Regions from separate parts of the Rhizobium sp. TH2 genome, predicted to be linked through region 3. Evidence: predicted binding sites of a transcription regulator. Region 3 holds the regulator's gene; each other region holds the start of a gene.

What was found. The regulator LexA, encoded in region 3, represses DNA repair genes until DNA is damaged. The targets are predictions, from matches to a motif close to TGTTCNNNNTGTGTTCNG.
Region 1: the regulator LexA is predicted to act here: its motif matches at 2,810-2,827, upstream of IHQ71_RS25385 (helicase-related protein).
Region 2: the regulator LexA is predicted to act here: its motif matches at 3,528-3,545, upstream of IHQ71_RS07875 (ImuA family protein).

The regions. Positions count from the first base shown of each region.
Region 1 covers NZ_CP062231.1:5,174,744-5,182,782, forward strand. Annotated here, with positions in the region: gene IHQ71_RS25360 (acetyl-CoA C-acetyltransferase) at 1-547, opposite strand, end outside; gene IHQ71_RS25365 (hypothetical protein) at 603-800, shown strand; gene phaR (polyhydroxyalkanoate synthesis repressor PhaR) at 862-1,449, shown strand; gene IHQ71_RS25375 (glycine zipper family protein) at 1,965-2,222, opposite strand; gene IHQ71_RS25380 (DUF3309 domain-containing protein) at 2,246-2,401, opposite strand; gene IHQ71_RS25385 (helicase-related protein) at 3,049-6,360, shown strand; gene IHQ71_RS25390 (RNA-binding S4 domain-containing protein) at 6,362-6,754, shown strand; gene fdxA (ferredoxin FdxA) at 6,918-7,256, shown strand; gene IHQ71_RS25400 (CarD family transcriptional regulator) at 7,706-8,039, shown strand, end outside.
Region 2 covers NZ_CP062231.1:1,562,489-1,570,527, reverse strand. Annotated here, with positions in the region: gene IHQ71_RS07885 (error-prone DNA polymerase) at 1-1,283, opposite strand, end outside; gene IHQ71_RS07880 (DNA polymerase Y family protein) at 1,280-2,803, opposite strand; gene IHQ71_RS07875 (ImuA family protein) at 2,718-3,479, opposite strand; partial or broken gene dinB (DNA polymerase IV) at 3,855-4,894, shown strand; gene IHQ71_RS07865 (SOS response-associated peptidase) at 4,908-5,555, opposite strand; gene IHQ71_RS07860 (SOS response-associated peptidase family protein) at 5,585-6,256, opposite strand; gene IHQ71_RS07855 (SDR family NAD(P)-dependent oxidoreductase) at 6,771-7,508, opposite strand; gene IHQ71_RS07850 (Ohr family peroxiredoxin) at 7,806-8,039, opposite strand, start outside.
Region 3 covers NZ_CP062231.1:2,162,677-2,170,715, forward strand. Annotated here, with positions in the region: gene IHQ71_RS10835 (porin) at 1-26, shown strand, start outside; gene xth (exodeoxyribonuclease III) at 147-920, shown strand; gene IHQ71_RS10845 (hypothetical protein) at 1,103-1,393, shown strand; partial or broken gene IHQ71_RS32035 (IS3 family transposase) at 1,476-1,553, opposite strand; gene IHQ71_RS10855 (acyltransferase) at 1,751-2,929, opposite strand; gene IHQ71_RS10860 (GDP-L-fucose synthase) at 2,962-3,894, opposite strand; gene gmd (GDP-mannose 4,6-dehydratase) at 3,899-4,972, opposite strand; gene lexA (transcriptional repressor LexA) at 5,260-5,976, opposite strand; gene IHQ71_RS10875 (BrnA antitoxin family protein) at 6,152-6,388, opposite strand; gene IHQ71_RS10880 (LysR family transcriptional regulator) at 6,499-7,410, opposite strand; gene IHQ71_RS10885 (glutathione S-transferase family protein) at 7,522-8,039, shown strand, end outside.

The DNA of each region.
Region 1 (8,039 bases), 2.9 Mb from region 3:
ACGCCACGGCGAACGTATCCTGTTCCTCGCGGGTCAGTTGCCACTGGCGCGCAATGTTCTCGGCGGTATTGCCCATGTGGTAGCCGTGGAAAGCGTCGGTCAGGCCGTCCTTGATCATCGTGTCGATCATCTTGAAGTCGCCCATCTTCACGCCGCCGCGCAGATGCGCGCAATGCGGCGCCATCGACATGGATTCCATGCCGCCGGCGATGATGATGTCGGCGTCGCCATTGGCGATCTGCTGCATGCCGAGCGCCACGGCGCGCAGGCCCGAGCCGCAAAGCTGGTTGATGCTCATGGCGGTGGCTTCGATGGGGATGCCCGCCTTGACCGCGGCCTGACGCGCCGGGTTCTGGCCCTCGCCGGCCTGCAGCACCTGGCCGAGAATGACTTCGTTGACTTCCGAGGCATCTACGCCCGCGCGGCTCAGCACGCCGTTGATCACCGCGATGCCGAGTTCATGCGCCGGTATATTGGCAAACGAACCGTTGAACGAGCCGACGGCGGTGCGCGCAGCGCTTGCGATGACGATCGAGGGGCTGGACATGGCATTTCCTCCTTGGATTTTCTGGGACAGTGGCAAAGGGCCGTAGGACTGTCAAATGGAAAGGGGTTGTGCCGCTGATATCGGGGCGCGGCACACCCGTATCAAGTTGCCGTCCGGCGGCAGCCTCAATCCCGCATATTTCAAGCGGTTGAGCGTCCATGATGCGGTGCAAATTGCTGCGCAAAAAAAATCGCACAAAATCGCCGCATTGCACAAATCGTTTGTATTTCCGTATGATTTTCGCTTAGACTGACCATGCGCTGGGAGTGGAGCGCACTGCAGTCAACGAACTGCGCGCTGTCAGGAGGAAACAGATGGCAAAACACGATGGGCAGACCGTCATCAAGAAATATGCGAACCGGCGCCTCTACAACACCGGGACCAGCACCTATGTGACCCTTGACGACCTTGCCCAGATGGTGAAGCGCGGCGAGGATTTCACCGTGCAGGATGCCAAGAGCGGTGACGACATCACCCATTCCGTGCTGACCCAGATCATTTTCGAGCAGGAGTCCAAGAACGGCAACACGCTGCTGCCGATCTCGTTCCTCCGCCAGCTGATCTCCTATTACGGCGACCAGATGCAGACCTTCGTGCCGTCCTATCTCGAGCAATCCATGCATGCCTTCGGCGAGCAGCAGAGCCAGATTCGCGAGCATATGGCGAAGACACTCGGCGACACGCCGCTTGCCAAGAACCTGTCCGTGCCGATGCAGCTGATGGAAGAGCAGATCAAGCGCAACACCGAGATTTTCCGCCAGGCGATGGAAGTCTTCACGCCCTTCGGCGCGGCAAACGGGGCAGGCGCGAAGGCCGAGCCCAAGAAGCCTGCCGAGGCCAAGGATATCGACGAGCTCAAGGAGCAGCTTCGCGCGCTTCAGACCAAGATCGAGAACATGTAGTCGTACGACCGCTACAGCCTCGCCGTCATCCCAAAGCATGTCGCAGCTAGAGCGTTTCAGGGTTAAATGGAATCATTCTGTTGGCTCAAGCGGAGTCGCATGTTTGACCGGCCGGCGCGCGTCGTAGCCAAAGCATACGGCCAAGCCGGCCGGTCAAAGAGGCGGCCCGCTTCAGCCAACCCGAAGGGCCGGTCATCTTTCCGCCAGTTCCTGCGGCGATGGTCTCGGCCGTACCTATGGGTACGACGCTCGCCCATCGCCTTGATCCTGACGAAAATCTGCTCCGGCAGAATGTTTCCATTTAACCCTGAAGCGCTCTAGGACAAGCCCTTGGACGACGTCAGCGCAATATGGTTAACATATTGTTATCGCACCAGATATAGCGTTGAACAAACCGGGAAACCCATACCATTTCCGATTCGCCGGCGATTCGTTCCGGTTCTGGCCATACTGTTGAAAAAGGCGGCGCCTTGCGACGCCGCTATGAAGTTACCTGGGAGTTGAAACTGCCGGGCTTAACGGCAGCGCGCTTCGTGACGCCGGCCGCGCTTGTCCTCATAAATGCAATAGCCTGGACGCGTCGCCTTGCTGACGAAGGCCATGGTGACGCCGCCAATGATGGCTCCGACCGCGGCGCTGCGAACATTGCCACCAATCAGGCCACCCACGACTGCGCCGGTTGCCGCGCCGACGGTGACGTTCTTTTCCGTGCGTGTGCACGAGGTCATTGCCAAGGGTACGATGAGGAGGGATGCGACAAGCAGATTCTTCATGGAACTAATCCTTTCGAAGCGCACTATAGCCGTCCCATCAGCACAAGGATGAGGACGATGATCAAAATTAGACCAAGACCGCCCGATGGTCCATAGCCCCAATTGCGGCTGTGACCCCAGCTCGGGATTGCTCCTATCACGAGAAGAATGAGGACGATAATCAGAATGGTCCCGAGCATGGCGTGGCTCCGTTCAATGTTTGAATTTGCACGAACCGACAACGCGTAGAGGACAAGTTGGTTCCAATGATGCACGCGGAAAGGCCTGAGCGCCAGCGGGTTGAGACGCGGCAGCGATGGTTAGCCAATTGCTACACCACTAGATGTTGTATGGAACGTATCAGGAAACCGCAGTGCAGCGTGATTCGTCGATGATTCGTTCCATTTTGGTTCAGGGAGTGCCGAAGCGCCTTCCGAATCCGCAGACCGGATTACATTTATTGTATGGTTACAAAATATTAACCATAAATCGACGTGGCGTTTGACGCCATATTTTTCCCACATCGCGGGCGGATCGACAGTTGGGCGGGAAAAGTCAACGGATTCAGCCTATTGCACCGCAAAAGATCAAAAACACTATATATGGTATAGAACAAAAAAAGAACGACAGTGAGTCAGCGATTCGTCGCCGATTCGTTCCGAGAGTGTTCCAAAACTTGCCAGAGTGCTGATTTTTATCATTAATCAATTCTGAACGCGCGGCAAATGACACCGTCGTACGCGGGCCAGGCAGACTTTGTCTTGCAATTGCAATGAAGCGGATGCATGGATTGCCGCTTTCCAAGGTCCGGCGCCTGGCCGGACTCCCATGAAATGGACTGGACCCCTTGAAATCCGATCCCCAGAACTTGAGCGGCCGCGGCGTCACCGCGGTGCTTGGCCCGACCAATACCGGTAAGACCCACTACGCGATCGAGCGGATGGTGGCGCATTCCTCGGGTGTGATCGGCCTGCCTCTCAGGCTTCTGGCGCGTGAGGTCTATGGCCGCCTGGTGGACAAGGTCGGCGCCGCCAATGTCGCGCTGATCACCGGCGAGGAAAAGATCGCCCCGCCCAACGCCCGCTTCTCCGTCTGCACAGTCGAGGCCATGCCCGACGCGACCAAGGCGGCCTTCGTCGCCATCGATGAGGTCCAGCTCGCCGGCGATTTCGAACGCGGCCATGTCTTCACCGATCGCATATTGCACCTGAGGGGCCGCGAGGAGACGCTGCTGCTGGGTGCCGCCACGATGAAGCCGATCCTCACTCAGGTCCTGCCGGGCATCAACGTGGTCGAGCGGCCGCGACTGTCGCAGCTCTTCTATGCCGGATCGAAGAAGATCACCCGCCTGCCACATCGCTCGGCCATCGTCGCCTTCTCGGCCGACGAGGTCTATGCGATCGCCGAACTGGTCAAGCGCCAGCGCGGCGGTGCCGCGGTCGTCATCGGCGCGCTGTCGCCACGCACACGCAACAAGCAGGTGGAACTCTACCAGGCGGGCGACGTCGAATACATCGTCGCGACCGACGCCATCGGCATGGGGCTAAACCTCGATGTCGATCATGTCGCTTTTGCCCAGGACCGAAAATACGATGGCTTCCAGTACCGCAACCTGAATGCCGGTGAACTCGGCCAGATCGCCGGCCGCGCCGGCCGGCATCTCCGGGATGGCACGTTCGGCGTCACGGGCCAGACGCGGCCTTTCGACGACGAGCTGGTCAAGCGCATCGAAAGCCATGAATTCGACAATGTGAAAGTCATGCAGTGGCGGTCCAAGGTGCTCGACTATTCGACCCTTGCCACGCTCAAGGCGAGCCTCGAAGCGGCGCCGCGCATTTTTGGTCTGACCAAGGCATTGCCCTCGGACGATTTCCAGGCGTTGGAACATCTGTCGCGCTACCCTGATATTTTCGCGCTTGCCACGTCGCGCGAAAGGGTGGAAAAGCTCTGGGAGATTTGCGCGCTTCCGGATTACCGACGTATCACCTCGCTCCAGCATTCGGATCTGGTGGCGGCGATATACAAGGACATTGTTCGCCGCGGCGCCGTCGATGAAAGCTTCATGTCCGAGCAGGTTCGCCGGGCCGACAGGACCGATGGTGAAATCGATACGTTGTCAGCGCGTATTGCGCAAATCAGGACTTGGACCTATGTGTCCAACCGGCCGGGCTGGCTTGCAGATCCGGCACACTGGCAGGAAAAAACGCGCGATATAGAGGACCGTTTGTCCGACGCGTTGCATGAGAGGTTGACCAATCGCTTCGTTGATCGCAGGACATCTGTGCTCATGAAGCGCCTGAGAGAGAATACGATGCTTGAAGCGGAAATCAGTGTGAATGGCGATGTCTTTGTTGAAGGACATCATGTGGGGCAGCTATCCGGTTTCCGGTTCACGCTGGTCGGCAGTACCGACGGACAGGACCTGAAGGCGGTCGAGAACGCGGCGAGCAAGGCGCTCGCACTCGAGTTCGAGGCCCGCGCAGCGCGCCTGCATGCGGCCGGCAACAACGATCTCGCGCTGTCGAGCGACGGGCTGCTGCGCTGGCTCGGCGAGCCTGTGGGAAGGCTGACGCCATCCGACCACATCATGCGTCCGCGCGTGGTGCTGCTCGCCGACGAACTGCTTTCGGGCCACGCCCGCGAGCATGTGCAGGCCCGCATCGAGCGCTTCATCAACCACCATATCGCGACCGTGCTCAAGCCACTCGACGACCTGACGCGTGCGGAGGATCTCCAAGGCATCGCCAAGGGCCTGGCCTACCAGATCGCTGAAAATCTCGGCGTGCTGTTCCGCCGCGACATCACCGAAGAGGTGAAGGCGCTCGACCAGGAAGGCCGCGCCTCGATGCGCAAATACGGCATCCGGTTCGGCGCCTACCATGTCTTCATGCCGGCCCTGCTGAAGCCGGCGCCCGCCGAACTGATCACGCTGCTCTGGGCGCTCAAGAACGATGCACTCGACAAGCCCGGCTACGGCGACCTGATCCCGGCGCTCGCCGCCGGCCGGACCTCGATCGTCACCGACCATACCTATGAGCGCAACTTCTATCGCCTCGCTGGCTTCCGGTTCCTGGGCAAGCGCGCCGTGCGCATTGATATCCTCGAGCGCCTCGCCGATCTCATCCGCCCGCTTCTGCAATGGAAGCCGGGCGCTGCAAACCGTCCCGACGGCGCCTATGATGGCCGCCGTTTCATCGCGACGCCGGCGATGCTTTCGATCCTCGGCGCCACGGCCGACGATATGGAAGAAATCCTCAAGGGCCTCGGTTATCGCGCCGATAGCGTGACGGCCGACGAGGCCTCCGCGCATCTCGCTGCATCGGCACCAGCGCCGGCTGCTCCCGCTGCTGCAGAGACAGCAGACGTGACCGTTGCGATCGAGTCTGCTTCCGAAGTCGCTGATTCTGCTGCTGAGGCTGCTGTCGAAGGCGCTGCAGCCGAGGAAACCAAGGTCGAGGAGACTGCGACCGACGAAGCAGAGGTTGAAGGTGCCGCTGCCGAACCGGCGGATGCACCAGCCGAAGCCGAGATCATCACGGGAGACGCGGATGTTGCCGCCGAGGCAGCTGTCGAAGGCGCTGCAGCCTCGGAAACATCTGCTGAGGAGCCAAAGGACGAAGTTGTCGCCGCAGAGACAGAGACCGGAACTGAACCTGCTGCGGAAGCATCAACGGATGCCGCTGCTGCAATCGAGACGCCCGAAGAAAAGCGTGTGCTTCTCTGGCGTCCGGGTGGCGGCAAGCCGGAACAGCAAAATCGCGGCCATCGTCGCGAGGGTGGTCAGCGCCGCGAAGGTGGAGCACCCGCCGACGGCGCACGCCGCCCGGAACGCACCGGCGAAAACCGCCAGCCTAACCGCAATCGCGGCAACGGCAATGAGGAGCGCAAGGACAACAACCGTCCGCGCGAGGCCCGCGCCGGACAGCCGGGCGGCCAACCCGAACAGCCGCGCCAGAACCGCAACGACAACCGTCCGCGCAACAACAACGACCGCAATGACCGCAACGGCGACCGTCAGGATCGCGGACCGCGCCCCGAGCGTCACGGCAAGCCGCAGAACCAGAACTTCGAGGCGCGTCCGCCGCGCAAGGATAAGCCGGTCGATCCGGATTCGCCCTTCGCCAAGCTCGCGATCCTGAAGGAACAGATGAAGAAGTAGGATGGACCAGCCGTCGGCCCGGCAGCGCATCGATAAATGGCTGTTCTTTGCCAGGATCGCCAAATCCCGCACGCTGGCTCAGGGCTTGATCGAGGCAGGCCATGTCTCGGTCAATGGCGGGAAGGTCCGCCGGCCGAGCGCCGAGGTCAAGATCGACGACCGGCTTGAGGTGATCGTCGAGCGGCGCACCTACGTTCTGGTGGTGAAGGCGCCCGGTGACCGCCGGGGTCCCTACGAGGAAGCGAAACTCCTCTACGAAGACCAGTCGCCTTCGCCGGAGAAGCTGACGCCATTCGAGCAGGCGCAGCGCGTGCCCGGTGCCGGACGGCCCGAAAAGAAGGATCGGCGCGAACTCGACCGGCTGCGAGGACGGGATTCGTTCGGTGGCGACTGAATGTCGCACATAAAATGAGCGCTTCGCATTGCAGTATTGCATATTTTGCAATGCCGCTTTGGCCTTTCCTCAGCTTGCCAACATCACGCAAAGCCGATAGTGGACGGGTCAAACCGGCGGCCCCGACGCCGTTGGAACAAAAGACAATTCTCTGGAGCGTCACATGACATATGTCGTGACCGACAACTGCATCAAGTGCAAGTACACCGACTGCGTCGAAGTATGCCCCGTCGATTGCTTCTATGAGGGCGAGAACTTCCTCGTCATCCATCCCGACGAATGCATAGATTGCGGTGTGTGCGAGCCCGAATGTCCCGCCGAGGCAATCAAGCCAGATACCGAGTCCGGCCTGGACAAGTGGCTGAAAGTAAACGCTGATTTCGCTTCTATCTGGCCCAACATCACGCAGAAGAAGGAGTCTCCGTCTGACGCGAAGGAGTTCGACGGCGTCGAGGACAAGTTCGATAAATACTTCTCCGACAAGCCCGGCTCCGGCGACTGACAAGACCGGGACTAGAAATTTCGCTTTCGCCCGGAACAGTTCCGCGAGCGTGGCGTTTGCCCATCGCAGGTTTCGTAAAGAAATCTCTAACGACAGGCGCCGATTTGCTTCACCGTGGAGGTAACAGGCTTTACCATTTGTGACGGTCGCAAGGCGCAGCTTTGCGGCCCGTAAAGCAAATTATTGATTTCCACGGTTTTTTGTGCTAGATACAACGTCACTGATCCCGAGCGGGGCGCTGAGCGTCCTGAATCACGAAAGCAATGATCCCCAAATGCGGTTCTTTTGAAAATGCACCCGTCAGGTAGCCGGTTTCATTTGCGCCGTAGTCAAGTTTTGTTTGCACGAAATTAGCGGTTTCAGTCAGATACTATCGCGGGCATCCGCCCCATCCCGGCCCGACGAGGCCACCCGGTATTCCGGGAGTGTTAAGGGAGTTTGTGAAAAGCATGACAACCCAGATCAAAAAGACTGCAACGCGCCAGGGCTTCAAGACCGGTGAATCGATCGTTTATCCGGCACATGGTGTCGGCATGATCACCGCGATCGAGGAACAGGAAGTTGCAGGCATGAAGCTTGAGCTTTTCGTGATCGATTTCGAAAAGGACAAGATGCGCCTCAAGGTTCCGGTCGCGAAGGCCGTGAGCATTGGCATGCGCAAGCTGTCCGAGACCGACTTCGTCGAGCGCGCGCTCAAGGTCGTTCAGGGTAAGGCCCGTATCAAGCGCACCATGTGGTCGCGCCGTGCGCAGGAATATGATGCGAAGATCAATTCCGGCGACC
Region 2 (8,039 bases), 600 kb from region 3:
TCAGGCAGACCGAGTGCCTTTCCGACATCGCGAATGGCGCCTTTGGACTGATAGCGGATGACCGTCGAGCAGAGAGCAGCATGGTCGCGGCCGTAGGTCTCGAACACCCATTGCATGACGATCTCACGCCGCTCATGTTCGAAGTCGACATCAATGTCGGGTGGCTCCCGTCGCTCCTCCGAGACGAAGCGCTCGAAGAGGAGATCGTTGCGATCCGGGTCGATCGAGGTGACGCCGAGGACATAGCAGACGGAGGAGTTTGCCGCCGATCCCCTGCCCTGGCAGAGGATGTTACGCGATCTGGCAAACTGTACGATGCTGTTCACGGTCAGGAAATAGGGCGCGTATTCGAGCTTCGCAATGAGCTCTAGCTCATGCTCGAGTGTCTTTCGCACCTTGTCGGGCAGGTCCTCGGGATACCGTCGTGTTGCTCCCTCCCAGGTCATCTGGGCGAGCGTCTCCTGCGGTGTCAGCTCTGGATGCGACCGCTCCTCCGGATATTGATAGGCGAGTTCATCGAGCGAGAAGGGGCAGCGCTCCATGATTTCGATCGTTCTAGCAAGTGCTGCTGGGTATCGCGGAAAAAGCCGTGCCATCTCCTCTGGTGGCTTGAGATAGCGGTCGGCATGCCGCTCGCGGCGGAAGCCGGCATCGTCGATCGTGACGTTGTGACGAATACAGGTGACCACGTCCTGCAGGATACGCCGCTCCGGAACATGAAACAGAACGTCATTGGTGACGACGGTAGCCACCCCCATCGCTGCCGCCATGTTCGACAGTTCGAACAGGCGAAGCTGATCGTTCGGCCGCCGGCGCAGCGTCAGAGCGAGATAGGCGCAATCCCCGAAGTCTTGGCATAGGCGCCGCAAATTCAGCGGACACATATCGTCGGCCAGGTCGGGAATGAGGACGACGATAAGGCCTTCTCCGTAAGCGACAAGGTCAGCCCAATCGAGAATGCATTGCGCCTTGCCGCCACGCTTCTTCCCAAGCGTGAGCAATCGGCAGAGCCGGGCATAAGCCGGACGATCGGTCGGATAGACGAGGACGGACACATCATTGGTGAGATCGAGACGGCAACCGACGATCAACCGAACACCTGTGTCCTTGGCTGCCTGGTGGGCACGAACGATGCCGGCGAGGCTGTTGCGGTCGACGATCGCAAGCGCCTCAATGCCTGACATAGCCGCCTGGGCAAACAACTCCTCGCAAGAGGAGGCTCCCCTTAGGAACGAGAAGTGCGACGTGACCTGCAGCTCGGCATAGCGGGGACCTGATGTCATCCGAATATCCCATGCAGGAACCAACGCTGGCTACCGGTTTCGCCATGTTCTCCGTCACCCGCGCGATAGATCCAGTAGCGCTCGCCGGCATCATCCTCGACCAGAAAATAGTCGCGAACCGCGGCAAGCTCTGCATCCCGCTTCCACCATTCGCCGAAGACGCGTTCCGGTCCATCTGCCCGCCTGACACGCCGTCGAACTCCGCGCCAGGTAAAGCTCACCGGTGGGTGATCTGGCAGAAGTGCGATCGTCTCGATCGGTTCGGGACAGGGTAACAATCGCGTCGGTCGCGGCCAGCGATCGGGCCACGTTTCGCCCTTGTCGGGAAGCATGGGCGCCACGCGCGCGACCGAGCGTTCGGGTACATCGCTTGCCACCGGTATCGCACGAAACAGCCGCCGTTCGCCAATGCGGTTGCCAATAATATCGACCAGGCCACAGACGTCCGCTTCGGGCTCTTCGATGAGCGATGAGATCACCTGGCGCGCGACCAGCGGTTCGGCATGTGTCGCGGTCAATGACATGATCTCGATCCCGAAGCCGGGATCGATGGTGTTGATCCGGTCTGTCAACAGCCGAGTAATGCGCTTGATGTCACGGGCGGGTTTGGCGGTTCCGGCACGGATTGCCTGATAGGTGCTGTCGACCCGATGAAACAGCAGATCAACGCGCTTGGCTCCGAGGCCCTGCTCCTCGAGCAAGCCACACAACTGATCGACAAGCTTAGCTATGTATCGTGCGATCGTCTCGGCGGCGCCGATTGGCTCAGCAAAGACCCGGCGAACCTCGATCAGTTCAGGAGTGCGGAGCGGATCGATCGGCTCCGCAACTCGGCCCAAGGCCTGATCGAGGCGACGCCCAAGCTCCGGCCCAAAGCGCAAGGCGAGCGGCGCACGCGGCTGACTGGCAATATCTCCAATCGTCTTGAAGCCTAGAACGCGCAGGCTGTCGATCATCGCAGGATCGAGCCGCAATCCCGCGATCGGCAATGTTTGAAGTGCCTGGGCCTGCGAGGCTGACGGCACGACAACGGTTGGCTGGTCCGCAAAGCGAGCAGCGGCATGTGCGGCACCCCAGGTATCAGCAACTGCGGCTCGTGCGGTGATCCCCGACCCGCGAAAGCGATTGACCATGCCAGACAGCATCAGTTCCTCGCCGCCATGCAGGTGATCGGCGCCTGTCGTGTCGATCACCAATCCATCCGGCGGATCTGCGGCAACGATGGGTGCGTAGCGTTGCAATGCCCAGAGCGCCAGACGCTCCAACGCATCGGTGTCTGAGACGGGATCGGCATCCATGATGACGAGACCGGCAACAAGTGCCTGCGCTTTCGTCGCAGGCATTCCAATTCTCAGGCCCAAAGCCATAGCGGCAGAGTCCGCAGCGGTGACGATACGACGGTTTTTCTGCCGACCGACAAGAACGAATGGCGTGTCAGGCGGAGGCGTAGCGTCGCCCAATATTCGTCTGAGGCGATCCGTAGGCCATGTCGGAAGGTAGAGCGATACGACCCTTGGCATCGGGAGCTTCCACTTCAAAATCTGCACTTTCGCCGGCACGACAGCGAATAAGCTCAAGCAGCCAACGCGCTCGGCCGACACCGGGAACTGGTAATGGGGAGGACGGAAGGACTGAGACCCGCCATCGGGTGACTGAAGCCGTGGGTTGGCCGAAGTCGGACGCTTCGGGTCCGCTGCGCCAACGGCGAATGGCAATACCTGTCGTTCCGGAACTCTCCGCGGCCAGCTGCAGCCGACGCGAGATCGCAATCGAAAGTCGGGCGACTTCGCCGACGACGGCGCCAAGGCCGCCGTGGCGGAGCCCCTCCTCCATACAAGCGAGCAAGGCTTTCTCATCGCCCGCCTCGACGTAGATCACACGACTTGGCGGCAACCCGACCTGGGCCAGAGCGGGAGCGAAGAGATCGGCTCGCGTCATGCACCAGAGCACCTTGCCCTTGAGACGCGCCGCAATGCCGGCGGCAAAGAGCGACGGGGCAGCGGCGTCCAGCGCGCCATTGCCCCCGCCCGCTACCTCATGAAGTGCTCCGAGCGACAACCCTCCACCGGGAAGCCGATTGTCAATGTCTGCAATTCCGAACGGCAGCACCTTGCGATTTCGAATCGCTCCGCCTTCCAACCGCTCGATGCGATCGCGCAGTTCTGCGATGACGGGATTGGTGACGCGATCACGCATCGAAAATGGCGCCTCCTTGGGACTTTGCAACGGGCAAAACTGTTGATATGTTCCCTTTTTGTTCTGAAAGCCAAACCGAGTCAATCGACCATCGCGCGACTCCTGACGATCGTCAGAAAGCGTAGCTTGCACGCCGAGCTGAGCGTCCGTTGATTCCATGATTTGAATCAGTTGGATAGCGGAACGATTTGGTCGGTAGAGCTCTGCTCAAATAATTGCGAGCCATACTGCCGAAACTTGGCGATGGTGGATGTTACATGCCGGCCAACGAGGAATCAGATGCTAGACACATCTGCCGATGGCGATCTTGAGAAGACGCTGACAGGCACTGCACAATCGGTGTCCAGACGGCTGCGCAAGATCATCCATATTGACATGGACGCGTTCTATGCCTCGGTCGAGCAGCGTGACAATCCAACACTCCGAGGCAAGCCGGTCGCCGTTGGTTTTGCGGAAGCACGCGGCGTGGTCGCGGCGGCGAGCTACGAAGCCCGCAAGTTTGGCGTCCACTCGGCGATGCCATCGGTCACCGCGAAGCGAAAATGTCCTGACCTGATATTCGTACCGCACCGCTTCGACGTCTATCGTGCGGTATCGCAGCAGATCCACGAGATCTTTGCCGACTACACGCCGCTGATCGAACCACTTTCGCTCGACGAGGCCTATCTCGATGTTACCGAGAATCTGAAGGAAATGGCGCTCGCGACCGAAATTGCCGAGGAAATCCGCGCCCGGATCAAGGCCGAAACCGGGCTCACCGCGTCAGCCGGCGTCTCCTACAACAAGTTTCTCGCCAAGATGGCTTCCGATCAACGTAAGCCCGATGGCATGTTCGTTATCACGCCCAGGAACGGGCCGACTTCGTCGAGGCGCTGCCCGTGAAGAAATTCCATGGCGTGGGGCCGGCAACTGCGAAGAAGATGGCCCGGCTCGGCATCGAGACCGGCGCCGATCTGAAGGCTCACGAGCTATCGTTTCTTCAGCAGCATTTTGGAAAATCGGGACCTTGGTTCTACTGGGTGGCCAGAGGGATCGACGAGCGAAGCGTGAAGCCGGATCGTGTCCGGAAGTCGATCGGCGCCGAGGATACGTTCCCTGAGGACATCCACGACCTCGACGCTGCTCGCGCAGGTCTCAAACCGCTCTGCGAAAAAGTCTCGAGCTATTGTGTGGCGAAGGGCATTCGCGGCAAGACCATAACATTGAAGGTCAAGTGGGCGGATTTCACGCAGATCACCCGGAGCAAGACCGTGGCGACACCGGTGGCTGCTGTCGATGATATTGTCAGTATCGTGGACCTTTTGCTCACGCCGGTCTTTCCTGCGGACAAAGGCATTCGGCTACTCGGCGTCACACTATCTACGCTCGATGCGACCGACGAAGAGGCTGAACCGCAGCTCGCCCTGGCGCTGTGAGTTCTTTTCCCAATCAGAGCAGCGTTGCCGTCTCTGGCTCCACTGTCTTCCGCTTGAACCAAAGCTCGGACGTCTTCTCCATCTCGATGAATTCCGGCGGGAAGACACGCAGCTGAAAAGCCAGGGCGTCCTCGAAACCGCCGTTGAGCCACTGGTCGTATTCATCCCGATGAACGAGCACCGGCATCCGGTCGTGTGCCGGGCGGACGGCCTCATTGGCATCCGTCATCACGCCTGAATAGACCGGCCCCCATTCGTCGCTCACCCGCCAAAGCCCGGCCCAGGCAAAGATCGGCTCGTCTTTGACGGAAAACCAGGTGCGGGTCATCTTGCCCTTCTGACCTTCAGCTTCCGCAAAATGCGTCATCGGGATCAGGCAACGCCACTGAGGTTTGCGCGCGAGCCCAACCCACATTGGCTTCTTGAGGTCGGCGATGTTGTTGACGGGTTTTGGCTTGGAGGCCGGCTTCATGTCTTTGAGCCTGAGAGGGAAGCCCCATACCATCGACTGCAGTAGCCGAACACCGTCCTCCTCCCTGACGACCATCCCCGGCGTGCCCGGATATACCTCGGCAGGTGCATTCGTCTGAAGCGGGTTCGGGACACCAAAGTGAGCGGCGACCTCGGCCGCAGATTGGCGAACGGTATAGAGATTACACATGCGACAACCCTTTCCTGCGCTTCGAGCGCCTACACCATAATCACAGAGCTGGTTTTGCGGGAAGTCGCTTCGCGCGGCGGCATGCCACTTTGCCAGCGATCGCGGGTGTGGAGAATGTTGAACATCTCTGACGGCAATGGTTCGCGAAATTCGAATTCGATGACATCGGAAATCGAGCCGTGCAGCCAGCGATACCATTCTTCCTTCCGCAGGATTACGGGCATCCGCTCATTGAACGGCATGATCAGGTCGTTGGCCGTCGTCGTCATCCCCGCAAACACCGATCCGAATTCTGGCGTACTGCGGCAAAAGCCCGCCCATGCGGCCATCGGCTCGTCGGTCAGCGAGAACCACACGCGGGTCTTCTTACCGGCTTCACCTTCCGGGTTGGCGAAATGTGTGATCGGTATCAGGCAGCGATAGCGAGGGTCGACGACCAGATGCTCCCACATTGGATTTGCGAGTTCGGCGACCAGGCCGATCCGTCCAGGCGGCTGACCATTCAACCGCATTTCCCGGGTCTGGCGCGGAAAGCCCCAAGGCAGCGACTTCAGCAAACGCTTGCCGTCTCTCTCCACCACGATCAACCCCTGGGTGCCCTCGACCGTTTCGCTGGGCATCGCAATTGGCTGCTCATCTTCCACGCCGAAATAGTCAGCGATTTCGCCCATCGGCCGGATGTTTGTGAAAAGTCTGGACATAACGCTCCTCGCCCGAACAATCCGGCAGAAACTAACATAGGAACAAATAAAGAACAACAATTTGGTGGGCAGAGAGGCCGCGCTGTGATTTTTTTGCCAAGCCGAATCTCAGCCGAATGCTCAGCGACAGTACCGCTCAAACGAAAAAAAACCTGCCGCGGGGGAGGAGGTGCGGCAGGCTTCATGAAGTGGAATAGCGATCAATGGGAGGAGTATCGCTATTCCGACGAACGACCCCTTTGGGAGGAGGAGTGGGCCGTTCGAACTTTGAATTCAATTGAGCGGCTAAGCGCCCTCATCTCTGTGATATCTTCCATCCCAGCCGACTCCCGAGGCGGAAGGTCTGCGTTGAGTTCAATCCGCGCCGATTATCGCGAAGGCGCGCAGTGAGTTGATGGCGCGCGCCAACAATAATTCTTGTGATCAAAACAGGTCTGCGGAGGAGTTCGCAGTGTTTTGGCACAGACATCTTTGTGTACGATTGAGATGGTGGGCGATGGATCCGCCTATTCTGTCAGAACTGGGCGAGCCCACCATCGACAAAGAGTTCAACGCCGGTGATATAGCTGCTATCATCGGAAGCCAGGAAGACGGCGGCCTTGGCGACATCCTCCGGTGTCCCCATGCGCCCAAGCGGCACATTGGCGTCCATCCCATCGCGAATAGTCTCATCAAGTAGGACTGAAAGACCGGGCGTCTGCGTATGACCGGGGCTCAGCACGTTTACCCGGATGTCGCGACCCTTGAGATCGACGATCCAGCTACGGGCAAACGAACGGATGGCCGCCTTGCTGGCGTTGTAGACCGAGAAAGCCGGCGACCCCTTTATCGACGCAATCGACCCCGTCAGGATCACTGATGCGCCCGTCGAAAGCAGCGGAAGCGACTTCTGCACTGTAAAGAGAAGGCCGCGCACATTGGTATTGAACGTCTTGTCGAAATGATCTTCGGTGATTTCGCCGAGTGTGCCGAATTCATATATGCCGACATTGGCGAGGAGGACATCGATACGGCCGGCCCTCGTCCTGACGATCTCGTAGATCCGATCGATATCGGCGAGGTCGGAGGCATCGCCCTGGATTGCGGTGGCCTTTGCTCCGATCTCGGCGACGGCCTTGTCGAGTTCCGACTGGCGGCGGCCTGTGATGAACACCTGCGCGCCTTCCTCGGCGAAGCGCTTGGCCGCACCGAGTCCGATGCCGGCGCTGCCGCCTGTGACGACGGCCACCTTGCCCTCAAGTTTCCTTGTCATTGTTCTGCTCCTTTGAAAATGCGCCGGCTGTTGCGCGACGCTGTGCGTGTCGATCCGCCCGCCGATCACGTGGAAGCGCAGCTAAATGCGTTCAAATCGACACGGTCCGGGCAAGCGGTTCAGTTGCGAATGCTGTTTCGAGTTTTCAGCGAGCGGTTCACCTGGGGAACGGCATGAGTTACCAATTCCGATGCTTGCGCTCGCTGCCGATTGGGCGACGGCTGATCGAGGATTGACCAGCCGAACTGGGATTGGTTGGTCGGATCTGTTTGCGCAGGCAGACCCGACAAAGGCGGTTCAGATCAGGTTGGTTTCAACGTTGACCTGGCCGTGCGTCGCCTTGGAGTACGGGCAGATGCTGTGTGCGGCGGCGAGCAATTCGCGAGCAACGGCGGGGTCGATGCCGGGGACGCTAACGTTGAGCCGGGCGCTCAGAAAGTAGGAGCCTTCCTCTGCGTTCAGATCGATCTCGGCGTCGACCGAGGTTCCGGCCGGCAGCTTGATCTGTCTTTGCGAGGCGGCGAGCTCGAT
Region 3 (8,039 bases):
TCCTGCGCTTCCAGCGTGACTTCTAGTATCGTCTAATATCGCGTGAGTAGGGCCCGATTGCGGGCCCTACTTATTTGTGCTTGTCCGATCCGTCCAAACGGCCGCCGTCACAGGAACTACCCGGGCTTCACAAGCATTCCTACGGCATGAAAATCGCCTCCTACAATGTCAACGGGATCAATGGACGAATCGACATCCTGTTGCGGTGGCTTGAGGAATCCTCTCCCGATGTGGTCTGCCTTCAGGAACTGAAAGCGCCTGACGACAAATTTCCCGCCCGCGTCCTGGAACGTGCCGGCTATGGCGCCATCTGGCATGGACAGAAGAGCTGGAACGGCGTGGCGATCCTGGCACGCGGCACCGAGCCCGTGCAAACCCGCCGCGGCCTTCCCGGTGATCCCGACGACAGCCATAGCCGCTATGTCGAAGCCGCCGTTTCCGGCATTCTTGTCGGCTGCTTGTACCTTCCAAACGGCAACCCTGCGCCCGGACCTAAATTCGATTACAAGCTCCGTTGGTTCAATCGCCTGCACGCCTACGCGCGCGAATTGCTGGCGCTTGATATCCCGGTCGCCCTGGTCGGCGACTACAACGTGATGCCGGCGGATCTGGATGTCTATGCGCCGGAACGCTGGCGCGATGACGCGTTGTTCCGGCCCGAAGTGCGGGATGCCTACCGCACGCTCCTCGACCAGGGTTGGACCGACGCCATCCGCCATCTAGATCCCGATGCGCGGATCTACACGTTCTGGAAATATCTCCGCAATGCCTTCGCGCGCGATGCGGGACTGCGCATCGATCACTTCCTGCTCGCACCCAAAATCTCGTCACGCCTCGTCTCTGCAGGCGTCGACCGGCATGTCAGGGGGTGGGCGCATGCAAGCGATCATGCACCGGTTTGGATCGAAATTTCAAAGTGAATCCAGCCACCTGCGAACCGTGTTTAAAGTGCGCCGGGTTTCAGGGATGCAGACGGAGGTCTAACGCCGGATATATTCACTTTTCGAAAAGTGAACGGAAAGATGCCGGGGAATTTTATCGGAACAAACATTGTCGGGTGACATTAACACGGCATGGACTTATCGAAATATGGAGAAGACAAATGAAAAAGACACTGTTTGCTACTGCCGCCATCGCCCTTTCTGCAGCCTTTATTCCGGCCGCCCATGCTGATGATGATTCGGCCAAGACGACCGGCGTCGTCGCCGGTGCCGCTACGGGCGCAGTTGTTGCCGGCCCCGTTGGTGCCGTGGTTGGCGGCGCCATGGGCCTGACCACTGGCGCGATTATCGATGATGCCGGAAAGCCGAAAGAGGAAACCGTGATCATCAAGAAGCGCCAGCCCGACGTCGTCATCCAACAGGAGCCTTCGACGGTAATCGTCGATGAGTGACCGGATGAAAGATTGGGTGGGTTGAAGTTCCGCCAAATAAACTGACCCCATGAAGTTGGATGGTTACAGATTGGGAAGAAACGGGCTGGGTTCTGTATTGTACAGGGCTCAGCCCTTTGAGTTCCAGTTTGATGCGGTCGGTGTGGTAATAGTGGATGCAGTTCTTGCAGTCCCCCGGCAGACTGTCGATGCTGTCGAGGTAGTTGGCCTTGTTGCGGTTTTCGAACATGCCGTTCCGCCTGTACGCTCTGTTTGAACGACAGGCTGTGCTTGGCATGCAAACCCCGAGGTTGGCTGCCCACTTTCGGGAGTCAGTTCGAAACGCTGGGCCTTTTCCATGCGGTCAATTGAGATGGATCAGGCTGGATTCTCGCTCGGGATGCCCTTCGGTGGAGGTGCTTTCTGGTAGCGGCTGGCGATCTTTCGCCCGAGGCTGATGCCGGGCTGCTCTATAAAGCGGTAGCAAAGATAGGCGGCCCCATAGGTAATCGGTACGGTGAGGGCCAGTGATGCGAAGAGACGCGGGATCGGTGCCATTTCAGGATATTGGATCGCCAGCCAGCCACACACCGGCAGCATGACAACCAGGTGCAGTAGGTAAACGCCGTAGGAGACGTCACCGATAAAGCGCGCTGGCGCGTTCGACAGGAACCGGTCCAGCACCTCTGTCGGCCATTTGAGGAGCGCCGGCAGGCGGTCCTTGTAGAGAAGCGCGACAAATCCAAGCACGATGGCGATCTTGATAGCGCGATGCAGCGCCGAACGGCCACCGCCGAGCGGCACGAAAATGACGGCCAGCGCACCCGCGATGAGCAGCCATTTCCATTTGCCTTCGGCGCGCAGCGTCATGGCGATCAACATGCCGGCGGCGAAGAGGTGGAACTTCATGGCCAGGATCGAATAGGCGCCGATAACGAAGCCGTTGCGGTCGAGCCAGGCGCCCACGACCGCCATGACGCCCACGAGGAGCGTCATGCCGGCGATTCGGCCGAGCTTCAGCGCAAGGATCATCAGGAACGGAAAGATCGCGTAATATTGCATTTCGAGCCCGATCGACCAATCGGGCAGGGGGGTCTGGAAATTGTGCGTCCAGGTCATGCCGAACAGAAAGCTGACATGCAGCAGGATATTAGTCAGCGATTGATCGAGATAGCGGCTGGCATAGCGTGCCTGCTCTTCGACACCGCCGGACAGGACCGTGGCGGCATCGAGCCTGCTCTGCCAGAGTTCCGGCCCGAAATAGAGCGCGAGCGCCAGGCAGACATAGTAGAGCGGAGCTATGCGAAAGAACCTGCGGATCCAGAAGATCTTCCAGGTATCAGGCTCCATCCACGGTTCTCGCACCTCGCGAGCCTGATAGTGGTAGGTCATCAGGAAGCCGGAGATGATGATGAAGAGCTCGACCGCCATGTCGGGCTGGGCGATGATCTCGATCTTGTAGCCGGTCATGAACATGGCATGGCCGACCAGCACCCACAGCGAGGCATATCCGCGGAGGCCATCGAGAAATGCCAGTTGATGCCGGCTGTCCGCCATTCATTACGCTCCAGTCGCCGCAGTCGGATCGATCAGGCCTTGTTTTCCAGGAACCACCTGTAGACAGCTGCGATGCCGTCCTCGAGTTCGATCGATGGCTGCCAGCCCATGCCGCGCAGCTTGTCGGCGCTCATCAGCTTGCGGGGCGTGCCGTCCGGCTTGGTCAGGTCGTGGACGATCTCGCCCTGGAAGCCGACGGCGTCGCAAACCAGTTGGGTGAGTTCCAGGATCGTAACGTCGTCGCCGGAGCCGATATTGACGTGGCCGGCGGCCGAATAATTCTTCATCAGATGAACGCAGGCGTCGGCGCAATCATCCACATGCAGGAACTCGCGGCGCGGCGTGCCGGTTCCCCAGATGGTGATCGACGGTGCGCGGGCGAGCTTCGCTTCATGCGCCTTGCGGATCAGCGCCGGCATGACATGGCTGGAATTCAAATCGAAATTGTCGCCAGGGCCGTAGAGGTTGGTCGGCATGCCGGAGATGTAGTCGGCGCCATGCTGCTTGCGATAAGCATCCGCAAGCTTGATGCCGGCGATCTTGGCGATCGCATACCATTCGTTGGTCGGCTCCAGCGCGCCCGTCAGCATCGCATCCTCGGTGATCGGCTGGGCTGCGAATTTCGGGTAGATGCAGGACGAGCCGAGGAACATAAGCTTCTCGACACCAACCTTGAACGCGCCGTTGATGATGTTCGCCTCGATCATCAGGTTGTCGTAGAGGAAGTCGGCCGGATAGGTGTCGTTGGCGAGGATGCCTCCGACTTTCGCCGCTGCGAGAAAGACGGCGTCAGGCTTGGCCTTTTCGATCCAGGCCATGGTCGCGGCCTGGTCACGCAGGTCGGCGTCCTGGCGGGAGGCAACCAGCACCTCACAACCTTCGCTATCGAGCCGGCGCATGATCGCCGAACCGACCATGCCGCGATGACCGGCGACCCAGACCCGCTTTCCGGAGAGGGAATACATGGCCTCAGGCTTCCTTCATCACGGTCGCGGTCTGCATGACCTTGAGGTCTTCGTTGACCATTTCGCGGCAAAGATCGCGGACGGAGGTATCGTGCTTCCAGCCGAGCTTCTGATGCGCCTTGGACGGATCGCCGATCAGGAGTTCGACTTCGGTGGGACGGAAATAGCGTGGGTCGATCTCAACGATGACGTCTCCCGACAGTGTGTCGTAACCTTTTTCATCGACGCCGGTACCGCGCCACTCGAGATTGATACCGACATCCTCGAAGGCCCAGGTGATGAACTGGCGCACTTCCGTCGTCTCGCCGGTGGCGAGCACGTAGTCGTCCGGTTCGTCCTGCTGCAGCATCATCCACATGCCGCGCACATATTCCCGCGCATGGCCCCAATCGCGCTTGGCATCGATATTGCCGACATAGAGTTTGTCCTGCTTGCCGAGGCGGATGGCGGCCGCCGCACGCGTGATCTTGCGGGTGACAAAGGTCTCGCCGCGCAGCGGGCTCTCGTGGTTGAACAGGATGCCGTTGGAGGCGTGCAGGCCGTAAGCTTCGCGGTAATTGACCACGATCCAGTAGGAATAAAGTTTCGCCGCTGCATAAGGCGAGCGCGGATAAAAGGGCGTCGTCTCGCGCTGCGGCACTTCCTGCACCAAGCCGTAAAGCTCCGACGTGGAGGCCTGGTAGAAGCGGGTCTTCTTCTCCATCTTCAGGATGCGGATGGCCTCAAGCAGGCGCAACGTGCCGATGCCGTCGGCATTGGCGGTATATTCAGGCGTCTCGAAGGACACGCGCACATGGCTCTGGGCGGCGAGATTGTAGATCTCGTCCGGCTGGGCTTCCTGTACGATGCGGATCAGGTTGGTCGAATCCGTCATGTCTCCGTAATGCAGGATGAACCGCTGATCCTTCTCGTGCGGATCCTGGTAGATGTTCTCGATGCGGCTGGTGTTGAACGACGACGAGCGGCGCTTGATGCCGTGGACGATGTAACCCTTGCTCAGAAGCAGCTCGGCGAGATAGGCGCCATCCTGGCCCGTAATGCCGGTAACAAGGGCTACTTTTCTCTTGTCGTTGCTCAAATGGATTCTCCTGTCGAATGCAATCTCTGGGCTATTTGCCTGCTTGCCTCCGCGCTAGAGGCGGATTGGGGCGGCAAAATGTCGGAAGGCCGGAACACAGCACAACAATTAACCGATCACCCCGGAGGGGACGGACAAAAGCAGAAATTTCCGGAAATTCTGACCCTTCGCTTCTCCTTATCGGAGGACGCGTAAGACTGCAATCGTCCCGCCTTCGACTCGCAAATATGGCTCTGCCCGGCGGAAAACGCACGGGCCGGGAAAAGTTCCCGGCCCTGCCAAGATGCTCAGTGATAACGGCGGATGAGCCCTACGAGCTTGCCCTGAACCTTCACGCGGTCCGGGCCAAAAATGCGGGTTTCGTATGCGGGATTTGCCGCTTCGAGCGCGATCGAGGCGCCTTTCCGGCGAAAGCGCTTGAGGGTCGCTTCCTCGTCATCGACCAGCGCCACGACGATATCGCCGGGACTTGCGGTCGAACCCGTGCGGATAACGACCGTGTCGCCGTCGAGGATACCAGCCTCGATCATCGAGTCGCCCTTGACCTCCAGCGCAAAATGATCACCGCTGCCGATCATGCCGGCGGGCACCGCGATCTCGTGCGTGTTGTTCTGGATCGCCGAGATGGGCACACCCGCCGCGATGCGGCCCATGACTGGAATGGCCACGGAATCAAGCACGTCGTCGTTGGCGGGCCGGGGTTGTGGTGGCGCCTGCGGCTTGCCGAGCGAACCCTCGATGACGCTGGGGGAGAAGCCCCTGGCGGCCGGCTTCACGCTGGGCGAATAGGCCTCGGGCAGCTTGATCACCTCCAGCGCGCGGGCCCGGTTCGGCAGGCGGCGGATGAAGCCGCGCTCCTCCAGTGCCGTGATCAGACGGTGGATGCCGGATTTGGATGCGAGGTCGAGCGCATCCTTCATCTCGTCGAAGGATGGTGGAATGCCCGACTCCTTCATCCGCTCGTGAATGAAGAGAAGCAATTCCTGCTGTTTTCTGGTTAGCATGTTCAAACCCCGGCAGAATCGTGAAACAAATCTGGAACAAACACTATATGTTCCATTTATGTTCTGCAAGGGCTTAATTTTTGCTTATATCTGCATGTGATCATGCGATTTTCGGCGGTGGGACCACAAAAAAAGCAATCTGGTATGAACTGTGGCGCATCGCGCGCGGAAATCTTCAGGATTTGCCTGGCATTGCCGCACGCAATGTATCGTTGATGCGCTCCTGCCAGCCGGGACCTGCTTCCTGGAAATACGCCAGAACATCGCTGTCGATCTTGAGCGAAACCAGTTCCCTGGTGTTGGGCAAGGCCGGCCGCTCGACGGCAGGCGCTGCGGCCGCCTTTTTCGCTGGCTTGAACAATGCTTCAGCGGCATCCATGGCGCTGACGGGTCTGCGGGGTGTGTTGGCCATGGTTTCACTTTCCGTTTATTGATTGCAGGATCTCGACGATCATTTCCGATTAATTCTCTCCCGTCCACCGCATTCGATCACGCGCTATCTTCGGCGGATGCTCGTGGAGCTCACACCTTCTCCGGGTTGGCAAGCACCGGATCGGCACGCAAGCGCTCGGAGGCGAAGTCCACGAATGCGCGGAGGCGGCCGGAGGCGGATCTGCCTTCGGCATGCACGATGTGGATGGGCACGGGTTCCTGTTCGAACTCGGCAAGCACGGTCCTGAGGCGGCCGGCCCTGACATGAGCGGCGACCTGATAGGACTGGAAGCGCGACAGTCCCCAACCGGCGATCGCCGCATCGATGACGGCGTCATTGGTGTTGCAGGTGAGGCGGGTCGAGATCGGCACACGAATCTTGGTTCCCTTGCCGAATTGCCACTCCGTGCCGCCGAAAATGCCGTCGCGGCCGATCAGCCGATGGGATGTCAGGTCCCGCGGAATTCTGGGTTCGCCGTGCCGGTCGAAATAGTCGGGCGATCCGCACACGACCTGCCGGATGAAGCCGACGCGTCGTGCGGTCAGGCCTGAGGAGGGCAGGTGGGCGATGCGGATGGCAACGTCTATACCCTCATCCACGAGATTGGTGACGCGGTCGAGCAGAAGGAACCGCACCTGCACGGCCGGATGGAGATCGAGGAAATCCAGCAGGATCGGCAGGACGTAGAGCCTGCCGAAAAGCACCGGCGCGGTGATGGTAATCGCACCCGCCGGATTGCCGAAACTGCCCGCGGCATTGGCCTCGGCCTCGGCGATTTCAGCGAGGATCCGACGGCAATCGGCGACATAGCCTTCGCCGGCTGCGGTCAGCTTCACCGAGCGGGTGGTGCGAATCAGCAGGCGTGTGCCTATCTCGGCCTCGAGAGACGCAACCGCGCGGGTCACCGCTGGTGCGCTCAGATGCATCGCCTTGGCGGCGGCGGCGAAACCACCGGAATCGACCACTTCAGTGAAAATGCGCATTCCCTGCAAGCGGTCCATATTTTGCTCTATTGTTATTTCGCCTGACGCAACAGTGTAGTTCCATGTTCGCCGATTATCAATTCAGTAAGAAACAATCATATTGAGCTTTCCCAATTATTGGAGGTCAAAATGAAACTCTATAATTTCACGCTCTCGGGCCATTCGCATCGCGCCAGGCTGTTCCTCTCGCTGCTCGGCGTCGATTGCGAGATCATCGATGTCGATCTTGCACAGCGTGCGCACAAATCGCCGGAGTTTTTGGCCCTGAACACACTCGGCCAGGTGCCGGTGCTGGAAGATGAGGGCGTGATCATCGCCGACTCCAATGCGATCCTGGTCTATCTCGCCAAGAAATTCGGCCGTACGGATTGGCTGCCGGAAGATGCCCACAGCGCAGCCGAAGTGCAGCGCTGGCTTTCCGTGGCTGCCGGGCAGCTTGCCCATGGTCCGGCTCAGGCGCGGCTGATCACGGTGTTCAACGCGCCCTACAGGCCGGAAGAAGTTATTCCGCGCGCCCATGCCATACTTGACGTCCTCAACCAGGAGCTTGGGCAGCGCAAATGGATTGCGGGCGGCACCGCGCCCAGCATCGCGGATGTCGCTCTTTACAGCTATGTCGCCCGAGCACCGGAAGGCAATGTGGAATT